DNA from 2 places in the Pantoea sp. S-LA4 genome. Region 1 is predicted to be linked to the other one. Evidence: predicted binding sites of a transcription regulator. Region 1 holds the regulator's gene; the other holds the start of a gene.
What was found. Region 1 encodes PhoB, which activates phosphate uptake and scavenging genes when phosphate is short. Its sites were predicted from a motif close to CTGTCATAAAACTGNCNNAT; they were not measured.

Region 1 (6,880 bases):
TGAGGCACTGACGTTGCGCCGCACAGTCGGGTAATGGAGAAGATGGCGTCGAGCTGACGCGGCGTGATCTGCTGTAGCGGGTTGCGCTGATTCACCACCACCACCAGCGCATCCATGGCCACCGGCACCGCCAGCGGCGGATAACCATAGCGCGCTTCAAACGCCTGACGCTCATCTGCCTGCATCGGCCGGCTCATCGGGCCGAGCTGCGCGGCGCCAGCCGCCAGCGCCGTGGGTGCGGTCGAGGAGCCGGATGCCTGCACCTGCACATTGACCCCCGGTGCCTGTCGGCTGAAATCCTCACCCCACAGCGTCATCAGATAACCGAGAGTATCGGAGCCAACGCTGCTGAGGTTGCCCGACAGCGCGCCGGACTGTGCCAGCGCCATGCCCGGCAGCAGCGTAACGATCAATAAAAGAAAGAGGCGCATCAGGGAGATCCGGCAGCGATTAATGAACGGCATTCTCCTGCATCCCACCGCTGACAATCAACCTTGCTGGCAGGGTAAAGGTAAAACAGGTCTCCTGATGCGGCACGCTGGTGATATCCAGCCGCGCATTATGGTGGCTCAGGGCATGTTTCACGATCGCCAGCCCCAGCCCGCTGCCGCCGGTGGCGCGCGATCGCGCTTTATCGACCCGGTAGAAGCGCTCGGTGAGACGGGGAATATGTTCCGCGGCGATGCCCGGTCCATTGTCGCAGACCCGGAAGGTGGCGCCCTGCTTGCTGCGCAGCCAGCTGATATCGATGCGGGTACCGTCTGGCGTGTGGTTCACCGCGTTGTAGACCAGATTGGAGATAGCACTGCGCAGCTGCTCATCGTTGCCGAACACTTTCAGATGCGGGTCGGTATGGAAATGGAGGTCGTGCCGCCCGTTGCTCAGGGTCGCGGCCTCATGCTGCAGCAGCTTCAGCATCACCGGCACGTCAACCTTCTCTTTCAGGTCGATCGCCGGTGCGGCTTCAATTCGCGACAGCGTCAGCAGCTGTTTGACCAGGCTGTCCATGCGGCGCGTCTGCTCCGACATGGTGTGCAGCGCTTTGCCGCGCGAACGCTCGTTCATCACCGAGTCGTTCATCATCTCCAGATAGCCCTGCAGCACCGTCAGCGGAGTCCGCAGCTCATGGCTGACGTTGGCAAAGAAATTACGCCGCGCGCCTTCCAGCTGATGCATCTGCGTCACGTCGCGCGCCACCAGCAGCCACTGCCCTTCGCTGTAGGGCATGACGCGAAACTCCATGTGATACTGGTTATTCAGCACCAGCGTTAACGGCTTATCGAAATCACGCTGGCGGATATAGCGCGAGAACTCCGGGTAACGCAGCAGGTTAAGGATGTTCTGGCCATTATCTTCCGGCCAGCGTAGCCCGAGATGCTGTTGCGCCAGCCCGTTGCACCAGAAGATGGTGCCCTCTTCGGTGGTGAGGATCACCGCATCCGGCAGCGACTCGGCGCCGCTGCGAAAGCGTTTAATCAGGTTGCCGAGCTCACGCCGCCGCCGCCGGTTGCGTAACTGCATCTGATAAAGCCCGTAAAACAGCGGTTCCCAGCTGGCGCGTCCGGCAGGCGGCGTCATGGTACGATCGAGCCACAACCAGTGCGACAGCCGCATCAGGTTGTGAAAATGCCACAGCAGCACCGCCAGCACGCTCAGCAGCAGCCACCACGGCAGATAGCCGAACAGCAGACCGAGCAGCAACGCAGGCAAACAGGCCAGCAGCAGTTCTGACAGTAATCTCTTCCAGGAGAGGCGTTCCAGCACGGTGAAAACTCCGTTTAGTAGCGGGCAGAGAAACGATACCCTGTTCCACGGACGGTTTGTACCATGCGATCGTGGCCGGAGACTTCCAGCGCTTTACGTAAACGGCGAATGTGAACATCGACGGTACGATCTTCAACATACACATTGGTGCCCCAGACGTGGTTCAGCAACTGTTCGCGGCTGTAGACCCGCTCCGGGTGCGTCATAAAGAAGTGCAGCAGTTTGTATTCGGTCGGTCCCATTTCCAGCGGCGTGGTTTCCGACATCACCCGATGCGATGAAGGATCCAGACTCAGCCCCTGCATCTCAATCACCTCTTCCACCGCCATCGGAGAGATACGGCGCATGACCGCTTTGATGCGCGCCATCAGCTCTTTCGGCGAAAAAGGCTTGGTGATGTAATCGTCAGCACCGACTTCCAGCCCGCGCACCCGGTCTTCCTCTTCACCGCGGGCGGTCAGCATCATCACCGGGATATCACGGGTCATCGCTTCGCGTTTCAGGTGTTTGATAAACTGAATGCCGCTGCCGCCAGGTAACATCCAGTCCAGCAGGATCAGATCGGGCCAGGGTTCAATCAGCTTACCCACTGCGCTGTCATAATCTTCCGCCTCGATTGGCTGATAGTCGTTCTGCTCCAGAACAAAACACAACATTTCACGGATTGGGGCTTCATCTTCCACAACCAAAATGCGCTTAGCCATTATTACTCCTGCTGATATGACGGCTGTCACTGAGATTCGCGGCGCCATTATGCGTCAGATTTGTGACACTTTTATGAAAAACATAACCCGCCTGTAACCCCGTTGGTAATCATTTATGACAGCGCAGCGACAATTTTTTGCTTTGGCCGCAGAGCCAGTATAATCGCCGGGCGAATCACAACGGCAGGGACTCTTATGCGCATCATTCATACTGCGGACTGGCATCTGGGGCAGTTCTTTTACAACAAAAGTCGGGCGGCGGAACATCAGGCGTTTCTCGACTGGCTGTTGATCCAGATTGAACAGCATCAGGTGGATGCGTTAATCGTCGCCGGCGATCTGTTCGATACCGGCACCCCGCCCAGCTACGCGCGCGAAATGTTCAACCGCTTTGTGGTGGCGCTGCAACCCAGCGGCTGCCAGCTGATTGTGCTGGCGGGTAATCACGACTCGGTGGCGACGCTCAATGAGTCGCGCGAGCTGCTCGCCTGTCTGAATACCCGGGTGATCGCCACGCCGCAGGCGGAGAGTGACGTGATGGTGCTCACTACCCGTCAGGGCGAACCGGGCGTGCGGCTGTGCGCCATTCCTTACCTGCGACCGCGCGACATCCTGCGCAGCCGCGCCGGTCAGTCCGGACGTGACAAGCAGACGTCGCTGCTGGAGGCGATTGCTCACCACTATCAGCAGCGCGTTGCCGCCGCACGGGCGCTGGAGCCGGCACTGCCGATCGTGGCGACCGGCCATCTCACCACCGTCGGCGTCAGCCAGAGCGACTCGGTGCGTGACATCTATATCGGCACGCTGGACGCCTTTCCGGCCTCCGCCTTTCCGGACGCTGATTACATCGCGCTGGGCCACATTCATCGTGCTCAGCGGGTAGCGGGCAGTGAGCATATCCGCTACAGCGGCTCGCCGATTCCGCTCAGTTTTGATGAGCTGGGCAGTGAAAAAAGCGTCTTCCTGCTGGAATTTACCGCCAGCGGTCTGCAATCAGTGAGCCCGCTGGTGGTGCCGCAGGTGCAGCCGATGCAGGTGCTGAAAGGCTCGCTGGCGCAGATTGCGCAGCAGCTCAGCGCATTCAGCGACGTGCCGCAGGAAAAGCCGACCTGGCTGGATATCGAAGTCACGACCCAGGAGTACCTCAGCGATCTGCAGCGACAGGTGGAAACCCTCACCGCAGAACTGCCGGTGGAAGTCTTACTGTTACGCCGCAGCCGTGAGCAGCGTCAGCACAGCCTGGCGCGGCTGGATAACGAAACCCTGAGCGAGCTGAAAGTGGAAGAGGTGTTTGCCCGTCGGCTGGCGCTGGATAGCGAACTGCAGCCGCAGCAGATCGACCAGATGACCACGCTATTCCGCCAGACGCTGGCCGATATCAGGGAGCCACAATGAAGATCCTCACGCTACGCTTTAAAAACCTCAACGCACTGCGCGGCGAATGGTTTATCGATTTCCGTGCCGAACCCTTTGCCAGCAACGGCCTGTTCGCGATTACCGGCGCAACCGGCGCAGGCAAAACCACCCTGCTGGATGCTATTTGTCTGGCGCTCTATCACCAGACGCCGCGCCTCGGTGCCATTTCCCAGAGTCAGAATGCGCTGATGACCCGCGACTGCGCCGAGTGTCTGGCCGAAGTCGAATTTGAGATCAAAGGCGAAGCCTGGCGCGCCTTCTGGAGCCAGAACCGCGCCCGCGGCACCGCCGACGGCAAATTGCAGGCACCACGGGTTGAGCTGGCGCGCTGTGCCGATGACACCATCGTCGCCGACAAGGTCGGCGACAAGCTCAGGCTGATCGAGACCCTCTCCGGTCTCGACTTTGAACGCTTTACCCGCTCTATGATGCTGTCACAGGGCCAGTTCGCCGCTTTCCTCAACGCCAAAGCCAGCGAACGTGCCGAACTGCTGGAGGAGCTGACCGGCACCGAAATTTACGGCCTGATCTCCACGGCGATCTATGAACGTCATAAAGAGGCCAGGACCGCGCTGGATCTGTTGCGCAGCCGGGCGGGAGCGATGGCGCTGCTGGATGATGAAACACGCACCGCGCTGCAACAGCAGATCGCCCGGCTGAGCGAGGCGGAACAGACGCTGAGCCGCGACTATCAGCAGGCTCAGCAGCAGCAGCAGTGGCAGCAACAGGCGCTGCAATTAGAGCAGGAGATCGCCACGGCGAACACGGCTCTGCAGCAGGCTGAAGCAGCAGCACAGGCCGCCGAAGCGGATCGGCAGCGACTGGCGCGCAGCGAACCGGCTGAAAAACTGCGGCCAGCTCTGCAACAGCGCGACCAGCTGGCGCAGGAGCAGCATGAAGTGCGCGGCCGCCAGCAGCAGCTCACCGAGGCCCATCAGCGGGCGCAGACTGAACAACAGCGCCAGCAGCAGCTTACCGCCGCGGCGCAGGCCACCGCTGAACAGGCGCACCAGCAACAGCAGCAGCAGGAGAGCCTGCTCAACGAACAGGTCATCCCGCTTGATCAGTCACTGCGCGTGCTGCAACAACAGCTGACCCGGCAGCAGCAGGAAAAAGATCGCCAGCAGCAGCAGTACGATCAGACCCAAAGCGCGTTAACGGAACAGACCCGCCAGCTAACCGCGTTACAACAGGCGATCGCCGGGCAACAAACCCTGCGACAGCAGTTAGCCGATATGGCGCAATGGGGCGCTTTGCTGCCGCTGTGGCAGGAACGCTTCGCCCAGCTGGCGCAGCGTGAAGCGACGCTGGCCGGACTGGCCCAACAGCAGCAGCAACAGCAGCAGAAGATCGCGGCGCAGCAGGCCGAACGGGAGCAGCAGGCGCAGCAAGCATTACCGCGCCAGCAAGCCGAACAGGCCGCTGCGCAGGCGCTGCTGCAAGCGGAGCAAGCACTAACTTCGCTCCAGGAGCAGCACCCGCCAGCGGCGCTGCGTGAAGCGCTGAGCCAGCTGCACGCCAGCCGCGCGGCGCGCCAGCAGCTGCTGCTGCTCTCGACTCAGTGGCAACCGCTGCATCGGCAACAGAGTCAGCGCCAGCAGCAGCTGGCCGGGCTGGAAAAGGCCCACCAGCAGGCGGAGGTGGAATTACAGAGCCTGCGCGATCAGTGGAAACGCGAAAAACAGCAGCTGGACGATGTGGAGAAAATTTGCGCGCTGGAGCAGCAGATTGCCGATCTGTCGCACTATCGCGCCCAGCTGACGCCTGACCAGCCCTGCCCGCTGTGCGGCTCCTGCAGCCATCCGGCGATTGAGGCTTACAGCACGCTGGAAATCAGTGCCAGTCAGCAGCGGCGTGCGGCTCTGCAACAGCAGGTCGACGCGCTTCGCGAAGCGGGCACCGCCAAAAAAGAGCAACTGAAACAGTCGGCGATCCAGCAGCAGTCGCTGCGCGACGATATTGCAGAAACCCAGCGGCACATCACCGCGCTGGAGCAGCAATGGCAGGCGCTCAGCGGTGAGCTGGCACTTACCTTCACCTTGTCAGACGCTGACGCATTAGCCCAGTGGCAGCAGCAGCAAAGTGAACGGGAACAGCAGCTTGAGCAGCAACGGCTGGCGCTGGAAACCGCTGAACAGGCGCGCCAGGCGGCTAAAGACCATCATCTTCAGCAGGCGCAGATCTGGCAGCAGCATCTGCAGGCTGAGCAGCTGGCACAGCAGTCGCTGGATAACCTGCAGCAGGCACTCATCGCGCTACAACAGCACCAGCAGCAGGAACAGCATGACTGGCAGCAGGTGCAGGATGGGCTGCAACAGCAGTTCAGCCAGCATAACCTGACCTTGCCTGCCGCCGCTGAACGCGCGTCATGGCTGGAGACTCAGCAGGCCCGCTGGCAGCGCTGGCAGGAAAGTGAGCAGTTACTCGCTAACCTGCAGCCGCAGTTGCTGCGCGGCGAAACCCAGCTGGCTGCCCTGCAACAGCAGGCAGAACGGGAACAGCAGCAGCTGACCGCCCAGCAGCAGCAGTTGCACCACGAGCAGACCCGGCTCGATGAGATGCGCCAGCAGCGCCAGGCGCTGTTTGGCGATCGCGAGGTGGCTGACGCCCGTCAGCAGATGCAGCAGAGCCTCCGCCAGCACGAGGCGCAGCTCGCGCAGCTGCGGGATGGCTTACAGCAGACGCAAAGCGAGGTCAGCAGCCTGCAGGGTCAGCTGGCGATAGTGGCGAATCAGCAGCAGACGCTTACCGCGCGCCTGGCCGAGGCGGAACAGCGGTTGCAGCAGGCGCTGGCCGCCGCCGGTTTCAGTGATGAAGCCCGACTGCGCGCCGCGCTACTCGATGAACAGACGGTGCAGCAACTGCGCCAGCAGCTACAGCAGATCGATCAGCAACGGCAGCAGCAGCAGGCGCGGCTGGCGGATCTGCATCAGCGGCTGGCGACCCACCAGCAGGCACAGCCTGCCGCGATGCCCGCTTCGGCCGAGATCCTGGCG
Region 2 (6,880 bases), 3.3 Mb from region 1:
CTGTACCCAGCCATTCTGGGTAAAAACAAACCCATCCAGATGTTCGCCGAAGTATTCAACCATGTCGTTGCGTTCCGCTTCGCCATGTACCAGCACATCCAGCCCCAGCCGCTCCTGCTCAGCGATCGCCTGTCTGATGTGCTCAGCGATGCCGGTGCGGTAATGATGGCTGTCGAGGCGGCCCTGTTTAAAATCGAGACGCAGGCCGCGAATTTCCGGCGTCTGCGGGAAAGAGCCGATAGTGGTGGTTGGCCAGGCAGGCAGATTAAAGCGCTGGCGCTGTGCTTTTGCCCGCTCGCTGTAACGGCTGTGACGTTCGCTGTCCTGCGGCGTGATGGCCTGCAAACGCTGACTGACCGCGGCATTATGCACGCGACTGGAGTGCGCACGGGCCCGAATCGGCGCGCTCCAGGCCTCCAGTGACGCGGCATCGTTGCGGTTGAGCGCCTGCGTCAGCAGTGAAAGCTCGGTGCATTTCTGCAGCGCGAAGGCGAACCAGCTTTTCACTTCCTCATCCAGCCGCGTCTCGACGCTCAGGTCGATCGGACTGTGCAGCAACGAGCAGGAGGAGCCAATCCACAGCTGCGCGCGCTGGGCGATCAGCGGCTGCAGACGCGTAAACCAGCGGCTCAGATCGGCACGCCAGACGTTACGTCCGTTGATCACCCCCAGCGACAGCAGCCAGCTGGCCGGTAATTGCTGATTCAGTTGCTGAATATCATCCCGGCCGTGTACCAGATCGACATGCAGCCCCTGCACCGGCAGCTCACGGATCACCTCAATGTTCTGTCCGATGCTGTCGAAATAGGTGGTCAGCAGCAGTTTACTCTGCCCCTGTAGCGCATCAAAGGCGGGCCTGAACGCCTCACGCCATGACTGCGGCAGCTCCAGCGCCAGCGCCGGTTCATCAATCTGCACCCATTCGATGTCACGTTTCGCCAGTTCCGCCAGGACTTGCTGGTAGACCGGCAGAATCGCCTGCAGCAGCGAGAGGCGGTCAAACGGCTCGCCTTTCACCTTACCCAGCCACAGATAGGTGATCGGTCCCAGCAGCACTGGCTTGATGTTGTGGCCCAGCGCCAGCGCCTCATCGACTTCATCCAGCAACTGGGTCCAGGCCAGTCTGAAAGTCTGGCCCTGGGTGAACTCAGGCACAATGTAGTGGTAGTTAGTGTTAAACCATTTGGTCATCTCAGCCGCCGCCGCCGGCTCACCGGTCGGTGCCCGGCCACGGCCCAGACGAAACAGCGTATCCAGATCAACCGAGCCGTCTTTATTCTGATGGCGCGCCGGCACGTTGCCCAGCATCAGGCTGGTGGTCAGCACATGGTCGTACCAGGCGAAGTCGCCCACCGGCAGCAGATCGATGCCCGCCTCTTTCTGTTGCTGCCAGTGACGCGCCCGCAGCTCACGGCCCACCGCCAGCAAATCCTGCTGGCTGCTGTTACCGGCCCAGTAGCTCTCCTGCGCTTTTTTCAGTTCGCGACGCAGGCCAACACGGGGAAAACCGAGGGTATGGTTGAGGATTGTCATTCGCTGTTCTCCAGATAATCTTTCACTTTGGCTGACAGCCAAAGATGTTTAGCCGTCCAGATGTTTACACCGCTATAATCTGCGGGTACTGTATGTTCCTCAAGCGCAATATGTTCATTTTCGATGTGAAGGACTCTCATGATCGAACTCAAGCACCTGCGGACGCTTCAGGCTCTGCGTAATACAGGTTCGCTGGCGGCGGCGGCATCCCAGCTTCATCAGACGCAATCGGCGTTGTCCCACCAGTTCAGCGATCTGGAACAGCGGCTGGGATTCCGCCTGTTCGTGCGTAAAAGTCAGCCGCTGCGCTTCACGCCACAGGGCGACATCCTGCTGCAGCTAGCCGAACAGGTGCTGCCGCAGATCCAGCAGGCGTTGCAGGCCTGCCATGAACCACAGCAGACCACCTTACGAGTGGCGATTGAGTGCCATAGCTGCATCCAGTGGCTGACGCCAGCGCTGGATAATTTCCGTCAGAGCTGGCCGCAGGTGGTGATGGATTTCAAATCAGGCGTCACCTTTGATCCGCAGCCTGCGCTGCAGCAGGGCGAGCTGGATGTGGTGCTGACCTCCGATATCCTGGCGCGCTCCGGGCTGTTCTATTCGCCGATGTTTGATTTTGAGGTGCGACTGGTGCTGGCACCGGATCATCCGCTGGCGCAGGTTGAACATATCGCACCCGAGGATCTGGCCGACGAGGTGCTGATGATCTATCCGGTGCAGCGTCAGCGCCTCGATATCTGGCGTCACTTCCTGCAGCCAGCTGGCGTCAGCCCGGCGCTGAAAAACGTCGATAACACCCTGCTGATGATCCAGATGGTCTCGGCGCGGATGGGCATTGCGGCGCTGCCGCACTGGGTGGTGGAGAGTTTTGAGAAGCAGGGACTGGTGGTGACCAAAACGCTGGGCGACGGGCTGTGGAGCCGTCTTTATGCCGCAGTGCGCGATGGCGAGCAGCGTCAGCCGGTGCTGGAAGCCTTTATCCGCTTTGCCCGCCAGCACGCCTGCGAACATCTGCCCTTTGTGCGGGATGCGCTGCAGCCTGCCGCGTTAATGCAGCGGTAAGTCGCGAGGTACAAACCTGCGCGAGCAACAGTAAAATCCCCTATAATGCGCAGCCTGTCGACTGACCATGAGAAGATCTCACCATGACTAACAACGATATTCTGCGCAGCGTGCGCTATATGCTCGATCTGAGCGATGCCAAAATGGTGGAAATTTTTGCGCTGGCGCAGTGTGAAGTCCCGCAGACGGATATCCAGGCGTGGCTGAAAAAAGATGAAGATGCCGCGTTTCGTCCCTGCCCCGATGTGCTGATGGGCTACTTTCTTAACGGCCTGATCTTTTACCGTCGTGGCAAAAGTGAAGAGATGCCGGCTCCTTCCATTGAGCGCAAGATGAATAACAACATCTTTATGAAGAAGTTGCGCATCGCCTTTGATCTGAAAACCACGGATATCCCTGAAGTGCTGAAACGCGCCAGTTTCACCGTTTCGCAGGCAGAAATCGGTGCGATTTTCCGCAAACCTGACCACAAAAATTACCGTGAGTGCGGCGACCAGATTCTGCGTAACTTCCTGAAAGGCCTGGCGATGATTCAGCGCCCTAAGAATGGGAAGCCTGCCTGATATCGTGTCATCCCGTCGGCAATAGAGCGCTGCTGCGTAAAGCCGGCGTCAATGCATCTCTGGAGCGCCGGCCGCCGTTTTTGTCCCGGCGGCGGACGCTATACTTCTCAGCCCGCCCTCTCCTCTTTCATGTTCGCTCTGATCCCCGGTTTAACCGCGATGATGCTGTCACCCCTCCAGGGCTGGCGCGTCAGAAGAGCGAAGCGTCCGGGCCGGATGGCCCGGCCGACCCACAGGGAGGTGAGATTCCTTGCGATCAGGCGCGCCAGCCCGGAAGGCCGCACCTATGCAACAGCCGCTATTTACCGGTGTCAGCGCACCCATTTCACCTTATAACCGGTCACTGCGCCCCACCACCCAGCGCTTATGCACCCACAGCGAGGCGAGGATCACCAGCGCGCCGGCGATAAAGCTCGGCCAGTGCGGCTTCTCCTGCCAGATCGCCAGGTTAACCAGCAGTCCGGCGGGGACGTGCATGTTATTCATGATGCCCAGCGTGCCGGCATCAACCTGGGTCGCACCATAGTTCCACATAAAGTAGCCGAGACCCGAAGCGGCCACGCCCAGCCAGACCAGAATGCCCCATTGCAGCGAGGTGGTCGGGAGTTTCTGCGGATTGCCCCAGATGAACCAGGCGATGACCGCAATCACCACTGCGCCAAGGTAGAACCAGGAAAAGGCGGTGTGCTGCGGCATCGGACGGGTCTCCTGCAGACGCTTGTACCCCACCATACCGGCAGCAAAGCAGATGTTCGCCAGCTGCACCAGCAGCAGGCCAACCCAGAAATTATCGCTGACCTTGTCATAGCGGATAATGGCCGCCCCGGCGACCGCCAGCAGCGCGCTGAAGATATAGCCGATCCGCAGCGGACGGCGGCTAATCAGGTCATAGATCAGGGTCACATAGAGCGGCGTCATCACCGTAAACAGCAAAAATTCCGACACGCTGAGATAGAGGTAGGCTTCAAAGCTCAGCAGATACATCACTCCTAACTGCAACATCCCGACCAGCATATAGAGCAGCAGAGTTGAGGGACGGTAACCGCGCCAGCGCAGAAAAGGCAAAAAGACTATTGCGGCCAGCGCCAGGCGCATCAGTACAGAAAACCAGCTGTCTACCTGGCCGGCAAGATACTCGCCAATCAGGCTGAACGAAAAAGCCCACAGAATAGTGGTGATGATCAATAAGAACACGGTAACGACCCCGAAGTTAACAGAGCGTCAGTGTAAACAATGTGCTGTCGATCAGCTGCACTATCTGGTTTACATCCGATAACTTTTAAAGCAAACAATGCGCAACTGCTGCAACAGCTCAACCCCGCTGTAACATCCCCGTCTCCTGCTGGCGACGTTTTTCCCCGAATGCGCGAAATAAACCATATGGTGATCACTTTCGCTCGGCGCTGTAATAAAACTGTAACAAATGTGTCACGCATCACAGTAACGTCAGGTCACTAATTTTATTCTTTGCGCGAAATGGAACATCACGTCGCCATTTCTTTTTGTCTTTTTTTGACCCCACCGCTGGGAATGTAAAAAACCATAATGTGCCCTGGAGGGCCTCACTGATGCTGAGTATTTTTAAACCTGCACCACGTCAGCCGCAGGTAGCAGCGGATCGCGTCGATCCGCTCTACCGTCGTCTGCGCTGGCAAATTTTTATTGGGATCTTTTTTGGCTATGCCGCCTACTATCTGGTCAGAAAAAACTTTGCGCTCGCGATGCCCTATCTGGTCGAGCAAGGCTTTTCACGTGGCGATCTCGGTTTCGCCCTGTCAGGCATTTCGATCGCCTATGGCTTCTCGAAATTCATCATGGGCTCAGTATCCGATCGCTCGAATCCGCGCGTCTTCCTGCCAGCCGGACTGATCCTGGCCGCGGCGGTGATGTTGTTTATGGGATTCGTGCCCTGGGCCACCTCCAGCATTATGGTGATGTTCGTGCTGCTGTTTGTCTGCGGCTGGTTCCAGGGCATGGGCTGGCCACCGTGCGGTCGTACCATGGTGCACTGGTGGTCGCAGAAGGAGCGCGGCAGCATTGTCTCGGTGTGGAACTGCGCCCATAACGTCGGCGGCGGCCTGCCACCGCTGCTGTTCCTGCTTGGCATGGCGTGGTTCAACGACTGGAAAGCGGCACTCTATATGCCCGCCTTTGGTGCCATCCTGATTGCGCTCTTCGCGTTTGCCCTGATGCGCGACACGCCCCAATCCTGTGGCCTGCCGCCGATCGAAGAGTATAAAAACGACTATCCGCCAGATTACGATGCCAGTCATGAAGAGGAGTTAACTGCTAAGCAAATCTTCATGAAATATGTGCTGCCTAACAAACTGCTGTGGTACATCGCGCTGGCGAACGTTTTTGTCTATCTGCTGCGCTACGGCATTCTCGACTGGTCGCCGACCTACCTGAAAGAGGTGAAGCACTTCACGCTGGATAAGTCCTCCTGGGCCTACTTCCTGTATGAGTATGCCGGTATTCCGGGCACGCTGTTATGTGGCTGGATGTCAGACAAAGTGTTTCGCGGTAACCGCGGGGCCACCGGCGTGTTCTTTATGACGCTGGTGACGATCGCCACGGTGATTTACTGGCTGAACCCGGCGGGCAATCCTGGCGTTGATATGGCCTGTATGATCGTGATTGGCTTCCTGATTTATGGTCCGGTAATGCTGATTGGCCTGCACGCGCTGGAGCTGGCACCCAAGAAAGCCGCCGGCACCGCCGCAGGTTTTACCGGCCTGTTTGGTTATCTGGGCGGTTCGGTGGCGGCCAGCGCCATTGTCGGTTACACCGTTGACTACTTTGGCTGGGACGGCGGTTTTCTGGTGATGATTGCCGGCTGCGTACTGGCGGTGATCCTGCTGTTGCTGACCATGGTCAGCGAGCATAAACACAAGCAGAAACTGGCCTGACGGCAATAAAAAAGGGCCGGTTAACCGGCCCTTTGTTTGCGCGATATCCTCAGGAAAGGTAGAGCGTGCGCAGCGTCTGTGGCACCGCATCATCGGCATTCGAACCGATCACATCCAGCTCCGGCAAGGTATCTTTCAGCCGCTGATGGGCGTTCTGCATGATATAGCCCTTACCCGCCATGCTCAGCATCTCCACATCATTCATGCCGTCGCCAAAGGCGATACAGCTATGCAGCGTATGGCCCAGCTGCTTCGCTACGGCCTCCAGCGCATGCCCTTTCGATACGCCACCCGCCATCACTTCGAGGCAGGTCGGCAGTGAAAAACTGACGTTAACCCGATCGCCCCAGCGCGCTTCAATCGCCTGCTCCATCGGGATCAGATGCTCAGGATCTTCACAGGTAAAAAAGACTTTACTGATGTTATCGGTCGGCAACAGACCCGGTTCATAGACCTGATAGTTGAATACCGATTCACGGAAGTAATCCTGCTCAGCGGGACGGGAACGGCTGACAAACCACTCATCATCACGGTAAACGTGGGTCAGAATATCGCTGTGATGATACTGCAGACCAAACAGATCATTCGCGATGTCTTCGTCCAGGTTATGGCTGAACACCAGCTCGCCCTGAGCATTATGCACCCGTGCGCCGTTGGAAGTGATCATGTACGCCGGGATAGCCAGGCTATCGCGCATCTGTCCGACATCAATATGATGGCGGCCGGTGGCAAACACGAAATGAATATCCTTTGCGACTAGCTGTTGCAGCGTTTCGCGCGCAAAAGGCGTCAGGCGATGTTCGGGAGAAA

Region 2: glpT (glycerol-3-phosphate transporter) is a predicted target of PhoB. The motif match lies at 4,565-4,584, and genes of this name have one in related genera.

The regions. Positions count from the first base shown of each region.
Region 1 is NZ_JBTLRC010000002.1:670,049-676,928, reverse strand. Features, by position in the region: gene ACX3P5_RS03950 (PstS family phosphate ABC transporter substrate-binding protein) at 1-431, opposite strand, end outside; gene phoR (phosphate regulon sensor histidine kinase PhoR) at 451-1,764, opposite strand; gene phoB (phosphate response regulator transcription factor PhoB) at 1,779-2,468, opposite strand; gene sbcD (exonuclease subunit SbcD) at 2,664-3,863, shown strand; gene ACX3P5_RS03930 (AAA family ATPase) at 3,860-6,880, shown strand, end outside.
Region 2 is NZ_JBTLRC010000002.1:4,017,899-4,024,778, reverse strand. Features, by position in the region: gene metE (5-methyltetrahydropteroyltriglutamate--homocysteine S-methyltransferase) at 1-1,533, opposite strand, end outside; gene metR (HTH-type transcriptional regulator MetR) at 1,672-2,598, shown strand; gene ACX3P5_RS19690 (YehS family protein) at 2,682-3,161, shown strand; gene ACX3P5_RS19685 (carboxylate/amino acid/amine transporter) at 3,492-4,355, opposite strand; gene glpT (glycerol-3-phosphate transporter) at 4,730-6,070, shown strand; gene yigL (sugar/pyridoxal phosphate phosphatase YigL) at 6,120-6,880, opposite strand, start outside.